2 regions of the Bacillus sp. LJBS17 genome follow, and region 1 is predicted to be linked to the other one. Evidence: a T-box and tRNA genes for the amino acid it is inferred to sense, from the RefSeq annotation. Region 1 holds a T-box; the other holds one or more tRNA genes.
What was found. A T-box is a leader RNA that pairs with one kind of tRNA and senses whether it is charged. The one in region 1 lies ahead of tyrS (tyrosine--tRNA ligase), so its partner is inferred to be a tRNA-Tyr.
Positions count from the first base shown of each region.

Region 2: it has a tRNA-Tyr gene. The T-box ahead of tyrS (tyrosine--tRNA ligase) is inferred to sense a tRNA for this amino acid. The anticodon was not compared.

Region 1 covers NZ_CP079759.1:3,923,091-3,926,467, reverse strand. Annotated here, with positions in the region: gene ywaD (aminopeptidase YwaD) at 1-236, opposite strand, end outside; gene tyrS (tyrosine--tRNA ligase) at 392-1,633, opposite strand; T-box leader at 1,675-1,889, opposite strand; gene ywaE (tyrZ transcriptional regulator YwaE) at 1,884-2,399, opposite strand; gene KXZ66_RS20265 (YwaF family protein) at 2,549-3,262, shown strand; gene KXZ66_RS20260 (glycosyltransferase family 8 protein) at 3,372-3,377, shown strand, end outside.
Region 2 covers NZ_CP079759.1:931,055-934,431, reverse strand. Annotated here, with positions in the region: gene KXZ66_RS04760 (hypothetical protein) at 1-49, opposite strand, end outside; partial or broken gene spo0M (sporulation control protein Spo0M) at 191-951, shown strand; tRNA gene KXZ66_RS04750 (tRNA-Leu) at 1,030-1,111, opposite strand; tRNA gene KXZ66_RS04745 (tRNA-Leu) at 1,376-1,464, opposite strand; tRNA gene KXZ66_RS04740 (tRNA-Cys) at 1,472-1,542, opposite strand; tRNA gene KXZ66_RS04735 (tRNA-Gly) at 1,548-1,622, opposite strand; tRNA gene KXZ66_RS04730 (tRNA-Gln) at 1,672-1,743, opposite strand; tRNA gene KXZ66_RS04725 (tRNA-His) at 1,753-1,828, opposite strand; tRNA gene KXZ66_RS04720 (tRNA-Trp) at 1,853-1,926, opposite strand; tRNA gene KXZ66_RS04715 (tRNA-Tyr) at 1,932-2,016, opposite strand; tRNA gene KXZ66_RS04710 (tRNA-Thr) at 2,039-2,111, opposite strand; tRNA gene KXZ66_RS04705 (tRNA-Phe) at 2,117-2,192, opposite strand; tRNA gene KXZ66_RS04700 (tRNA-Asp) at 2,205-2,281, opposite strand; tRNA gene KXZ66_RS04695 (tRNA-Met) at 2,293-2,369, opposite strand; tRNA gene KXZ66_RS04690 (tRNA-Val) at 2,379-2,454, opposite strand; tRNA gene KXZ66_RS04685 (tRNA-Glu) at 2,464-2,535, opposite strand; tRNA gene KXZ66_RS04680 (tRNA-Ser) at 2,570-2,661, opposite strand; tRNA gene KXZ66_RS04675 (tRNA-Asn) at 2,667-2,741, opposite strand; rRNA gene rrf (5S ribosomal RNA) at 2,751-2,866, opposite strand; rRNA gene KXZ66_RS04665 (23S ribosomal RNA) at 2,979-3,377, opposite strand, start outside.

The DNA of each region.
Region 1 (3,377 bases):
GATGAGGCGATCAATAGGGCACTCTTTTTTTCAGCTGCAGTTCCGGCTATTCTGGGGCCGATTGCTTCACTTAGCTGAGAAATGGTAGAGTACGCATGCTTTGCTTTGAATGGAAGCTCGCGCTCGCTATTTGATATTTGTAAAGCGTGCGCGGCAGGGGTGACACTCTGTGCCGGCAAGAGCAGTGTGCCGGCAGTTAAAACAGCCATCGTCATGACAGTCAAAAGCTTTTTCATCAAAAATAAACCTCCCCTAAATGTATGGTTGGGGAATATTTCGGGATGCTAAAGGAGTTTCCTGCAAGATGGAGAGCGTTTTTGAAAAGACAGTGCTTTATACCTGCAAAAAAACGCTTATGAATGAAGGGTCATAAGCGTTTCGGAATATCAAACTATTGGAGCTTTAAAAACTTGCGTTTGCCGACTTGGATGATCATATTCTCTCTTATCTCTGCTTTGGCGTGAATATCTGTTATTTTCTCTCCGTCGATGCGTACACCGCCGTTTTGAATCATGCGGCGCGCCTCGCTCTTCGAAGAGAGGAGTTTTAGCTTGACGAGCAGATCAATCATCGCTATCGTTTTTTCGCCTTTCCAGTTTACGGCTGGTATATCTTCCGGCAGGCTGTTTTCCTGAAAGACTGTTTTAAACGAGTGTTCGGCAGCTTCTGCTGCTTTCTCTCCGTGATACATTCGGACGATTGTTCTGGCTAAAAGCATTTTGGCATCACGCGGATGAACGGCGCCGGTTTCTAAGTCTTTTACGAGCTGTTTTTTCTCTTCAAGCTCTAAGTCTGTCGCCAAGTGGATGTACTTTTTCATCAGGCTGTCGGGCAGTGACATCGTTTTTCTGTACATGTCGTTTGGATGTTCGTTAATGCCAATGTAGTTGTGTTTCGACTTCGACATTTTCTCGACGCCATCCAAGCCTTCCAAGAGCGGCATAAGGATGACGACTTGTTTTTCTTTGTTGTATCGTTCTTGGAAATGCCGTCCCATGAGGACATTGAAATGCTGATCCGTTCCGCCTAATTCAATATCACTTTCGAGAACGACAGAATCATAGCCCTGCATCAATGGGTAAAAGAATTCATGCAGTGAGATTGGTTTTTGCATGGCGATGCGTTCTTCAAAGTCGTCGCGCTCCATCAGGCGGGCTACCGTTATTTTCCCTGCTAATTCAATGACATCTTCTAGATTCAATGTTTTCAGCCATTTTGAGTTATAGTGAAGCTCGACTTTTTCTGGATCAAGCACTTTTCCGAATTGCTCAAAGTAGGTTTTGGCATTGTGCTGAACTTCTTCATCAGTCAGTTGCTTTCTGGCTGCCGATTTTCCGGTCGGATCACCAATTTTTCCTGTGAAATCCCCAATTAACAGCTGGACAATGTGGCCGTTTTCTTGAAATTGGCGAAGCTTATTTAACACAACCGTATGGCCCAAATGTACATCCGGTGCAGACGGATCTAATCCGAGCTTAATTTTAAGCGGCGTGCCCGTGGAAATTGATTTCACGAGCTTTGCCTTTAATTCCTCCGGCGGTATGACTTCGTGGGCGCCTGTCATGTATAGCTGAAGCTGTCTTTCTACCTCTTTTTGCTGTGACGCTGTGAGCTGCTCAAATGTTCTCATCATTTTTCCTCCTTTTTTACAAACACAAAAAAGAGCCCATCCCAATAAGGGACGTGGCTCAATGCACGCGGTACCACCCTGGTTGAAGACATTGTCTTCCGCTCATTCGAATAACGGTTTCCCGTTCTTTGCTACTTTTAAGGTTCACAAAGAAAGCTCGGGGAGGTAATTCACGTTTGCTGTGTGCCGGCTCGCACCTTCCGCCGGCTCTCTGAAACAGGGAGACAAACCGCTACTGGATTCCCGTCAAAGCTTATGTTGTATGAAGATTGTCAGCTACCTTTCTAAGCAGCCCTGTCAATATTTTCTGTTCGTCCTTCGTCATTCCCGCAATGAGCTCTGTTTCCCCTTTGTGAAACTCCGGGTAGAGTTCTTCGATCGCTTGTTTGCCGGAATCGGTGATTGAGACAAACACGAGTCGCCGATCTCTTGTGTCGATGCTTTTACTGCAAAAACTCTTTTTTTCGAGCGTTTTGATCACGTTGCTTGCTGTAGCTGTAGATATCCCTGACAGCTCAGCGATTTTTCTCGTTTCGAGCGCTCCCCATACCCATAGATCATAAAGAATGGAGAAAGCGGTCCAAGAAAGGTTATAGGAAGAAAGAACCTCAGTCTCCATTTTGACACGGAGCCTTTGTGCAGACCGATACAGATTCGTAGCGATCGAAATGGCTTCTAGGTTGAGTGACTCGACGGGCATTTGTTTGAGCTTAGAAAGTGTATCGTGTTCTTCCTTCCGAAGCTGCTGATGTTGATGTGAACGTTCCATTTTTTAGGCCTGCCTTAAATTATCAGAATCATTAGCTATGAAACGAATTGTAACAGACTCTGATGTGAACTTCAAGCCCATATATCGGTGAATAAAAAAAGCCCAAACAACGCCAAAATAAACAAAAACCCGCAAACGGGGGTGCAGTTTTGCAAAAATATGTTCAATCCGTCTATAAGCATGATCCGTTTCATCTGTTTTCGACAGAGCATGTAGTGACGTTAGCGATTATCGCCCTTTTGGCCATTCTGTTGTTTTTGTTCCAAGAGGGGGTCAAGCAGCCGAGGGCCAGCCGGTTTTTACGTTCTCTGTTTGTGTTTCTTTTGCTTGGTTCGCAAATCGGCTATCAAATATGGATGATCGCCACGGGCAGGTGGTCGGTGCGCACTTCATTGCCTCTCCAGCTTAGTGACCTGTCGGTGTATTTGTCAGCTATTATGTTAGTGACAAAAAGCAGAAAGCTGTTTGTGTTTTTGTTTTTTGTCGGCATCGGCAGTTCGATTCAGGCTCTTGCCACTCCTGACCTCGGAATGTTTTCATTTCCGCATATCCGATATATCCTCTTTTTTATTTCTCACGGGTCTGTGTTTTTATCCTGTCTGCTGATGGCTGTGATTGGCACCTACAGAATGGGCCAGCGCTCGTTATGGGTGACAGTCCTGCTTGTTAATGTGTACGGCGTCTGTATTTTTCTGATTGATCGCTGGCTTGGCGCGAATTATATGTATTTGACGAAAAAACCGGGCGGTTCCTCTCTCTTAGATGTTCTCGGGCCATGGCCTTGGTATATCGTCTCGGCTGAAGCCATCACGATCGCCAGCTTTTTCATTCTTTATTTGCTTTATCGCATCTTCAAAAAATGACACCTTTTTTGTTGTATCACACATTCTGTTTAAAAAAATGTCGGAGAACGTGTTTATTTTTTTGAAAAAGGGTATGTAACTTGTACAACAAAAAGGGAGATGAATACCATTGAGG
Region 2 (3,377 bases), 1.2 Mb from region 1:
ACATTCTGTGTAATTCATCTGCAACCAAACTTTCTTTATTCACTTCCATCCACTCCTTTATTTTCAATATTATTCTTAGTCTGTCCCTAGGCCGAGACGAATAATAGGAAAAAAGTATGAATCAAACGAATCTTTTTTCCTCCTTCTTGCGTATATCTGTTGAGAAAAAAGAAAAAGGGGAAGATCTAACATGTCATTTTTTAAGAAACTTGCGGCAAGTGCCGGAATTGGAGCTGCAAAAGTAGATACAATTTTAGAAAAAGACGCATATTTTCCAGGAGAAGAAGTACAGGGAACGGTACATGTCAAAGGCGGAAAAATCGCTCAGGACATCCGTTATATCGATTTACAGCTTAGCACACGGTATGTCATTGTAAAAGACGATGAAGAGCACCGGAAATACGCTACAATTCATTCTTTCCGGGTCACTGGTTCATTTACCATACAGCCTGGTGAAGAGCATCAATTTCCGTTTACATTCACTCTGCCTCTAGATACGCCGATGACTGTAGGGAAAGTAGAGGTTGCCGTGGTGACAGACCTTGACATTCAAGGCGGTATCGATAAATCCGATCATGACCGCATTTTCGGATTGAAAATGTGCTGGAAGCAATCGAAAACCTGGGCTTCCGTCTTAACGAAGCAGACTGTGAACAAGCGCCCTACTTCCGACGCCGCCTTCCGTTCGTTCAAGAATTCGAATTCGTTCCGACTTCCGGATATTATCGTCAGATGCTTGATGAATTAGAGCTCATTTTCCTTTTAGACGAAGACGGTTTGGAAATCATTTTCGAAGTCGACCGCAGGGCAAGAGGACTGCGAGGATGGCTGGAAGAGATGTATAATGACGGAGAACAGCTTGTACGCGTCCGTTTCAGCCAATCAGAGCTTGAAGATGCAGAAGAGCTTGAAGAGGTGTTAGAAGAGATCTTAGACCAATACGCTGAGTAAGTATAAAAAGGAGCCTCGGCTCCTTTTCTTTAATAAAAAATAAAAACCCGTGTCTATTAAGAAACGGGTTTTTCAGTATACCGGTGGTCGGGGTCGAACCGACACTCCAGAAGGAACACGATTTTGAGTCGTGCGCGTCTGCCAATTCCGCCACACCGGCAAGTTTTACGTCGTATCTAACCGACGAATATAACTATATCATGGATCTCATAAAGTGTCAACGTATTTCAAAAAAGTTTTTTTGGAAATAAAAATAAAAGTGTTGAAAGACTAGCTATACAGCCGCTTTATAATAGGCCTCGGAACTTAACTTGTTATGATAAAACAAAGCATTAAAAAAATGATCTACTTATGTAGATCATTAATATGATTAGTTATAATGATAAAACACAAACACCAATTCAACTTACCATGTAAGTAAAATTGGTGCCGAGGGCCGGACTTGAACCGGCACGGTAGTCACCTACCGCAGGATTTTAAGTCCTGTGTGTCTGCCAATTCCACCACCCCGGCAATAAGAAGGCGACACCCGGATTCGAACCGGGGATAAAGGTTTTGCAGACCTCTGCCTTACCACTTGGCTATGCCGCCGTAATTGGAGCGGAAGACGGGATTCGAACCCGCGACCCCCACCTTGGCAAGGTGGTGTTCTACCACTGAACTACTTCCGCATTTTAAATGGACTTAATACATTATATGCAGTTGATATAAAAAGTGAGACTGGGCTAGCTGGATTCGAACCAACGCATGACGGAGTCAAAGTCCGTTGCCTTACCGCTTGGCTATAGCCCAATGATAATATGGGGCGATTGATGGGAATCGAACCCACGAGTGCCAGAGCCACAATCTGGTGCGTTAACCACTTCGCCACAACCGCCATAATCTCAAGATGTCATAAATTTGGCAGGGGCAGTAGGAATCGAACCCACACCGGAGGTTTTGGAGACCTCTGTTCTACCGTTAAACTATGCCCCTATAAATGGTGGAGGGGGGCAGATTCGAACTGCCGAACCCTGAGGGAGCGGATTTACAGTCCGCCGCGTTTAGCCACTTCGCTACCCCTCCACATTAAATTTTGAAAAAACAGTGCCGGCAAGAGGACTTGAACCCCCAACCTACTGATTACAAGTCAGTTGCTCTACCAATTGAGCTACACCGGCATAGGTGGTGGCTCGGGACGGAATCGAACCGCCGACACACGGATTTTCAGTCCGTTGCTCTACCAACTGAGCTACCGAGCCTAAGTATTTAAATGGCGGTCCGGACGGGACTCGAACCCGCGACCTCCTGCGTGACAGGCAGGCATTCTAACCAACTGAACTACCGGACCATTTTGAAATTTGGTTGCGGGGGCAGGATTTGAACCTGCGACCTTCGGGTTATGAGCCCGACGAGCTACCGAACTGCTCCACCCCGCGATGATATAATGGTGGAGGATGACGGGCTCGAACCGCCGACCCTCTGCTTGTAAGGCAGATGCTCTCCCAGCTGAGCTAATCCTCCATCATATAATGACCCGTACGGGATTCGAACCCGTGTTACCGCCGTGAAAGGGCGGTGTCTTAACCGCTTGACCAACGGGCCCAGACTTTCAATTGTAATTATGTATAAGTATCAGTGGCGGAGAGCAAGGGATTCGAACCCTTGAGACGGAGTTGACCGCCTACACGATTTCCAATCGTGCTCCTTCGACCACTCGGACAGCTCTCCAATAATGGCTCCGCAGGTAGGATTCGAACCTACGACCGATCGGTTAACAGCCGATAGCTCTACCACTGAGCTACTGCGGAATGAAGTCTGCCTGGCGATGTCCTACTCTCACAGGGGGAAACCCCCGACTACCATCGGCGCTGAAGAGCTTAACTTCCGTGTTCGGCATGGGAACGGGTGTGACCTCTTCGCCATCATCACCAGACAATTTCAGTGACATTTAACATTATACTATGTATTCTTGAGAAAATCAAGTGTTTTTTCGAAAAAACTTATTCTCTCAAAACTAGATAACAGGTGTGCCATCATTCAAAAATATGGTTAAGTCCTCGATCGATTAGTATCTGTCAGCTCCATGTGTCGCCACACTTCCACCTCAGACCTATCAACCTGATCATCTTTCAGGGATCTTACTTCCTTGCGGAATGGGAAATCTCATCTTGAGGGGGGCTTCATGCTTAGATGCTTTCAGCACTTATCCCGTCCGCACATAGCTACCCAGCGATGCCCTTGGCAGAACAACTGGTACACCAGCGGTGCGTCCATCCCGGTCCTCTCGTACTAAGGACAGCTCCTCTCAAATTTCCTGCGCCCGCGACGGATAGGGACCGAACTGTCTCACGACGTTCTGAACCCAGCTCGCGTACCGCTTTAATGGGCGAACAGCCCAACCCTTGGGACCGACTACAGCCCCAGGATGCGATGAGCCGACATCG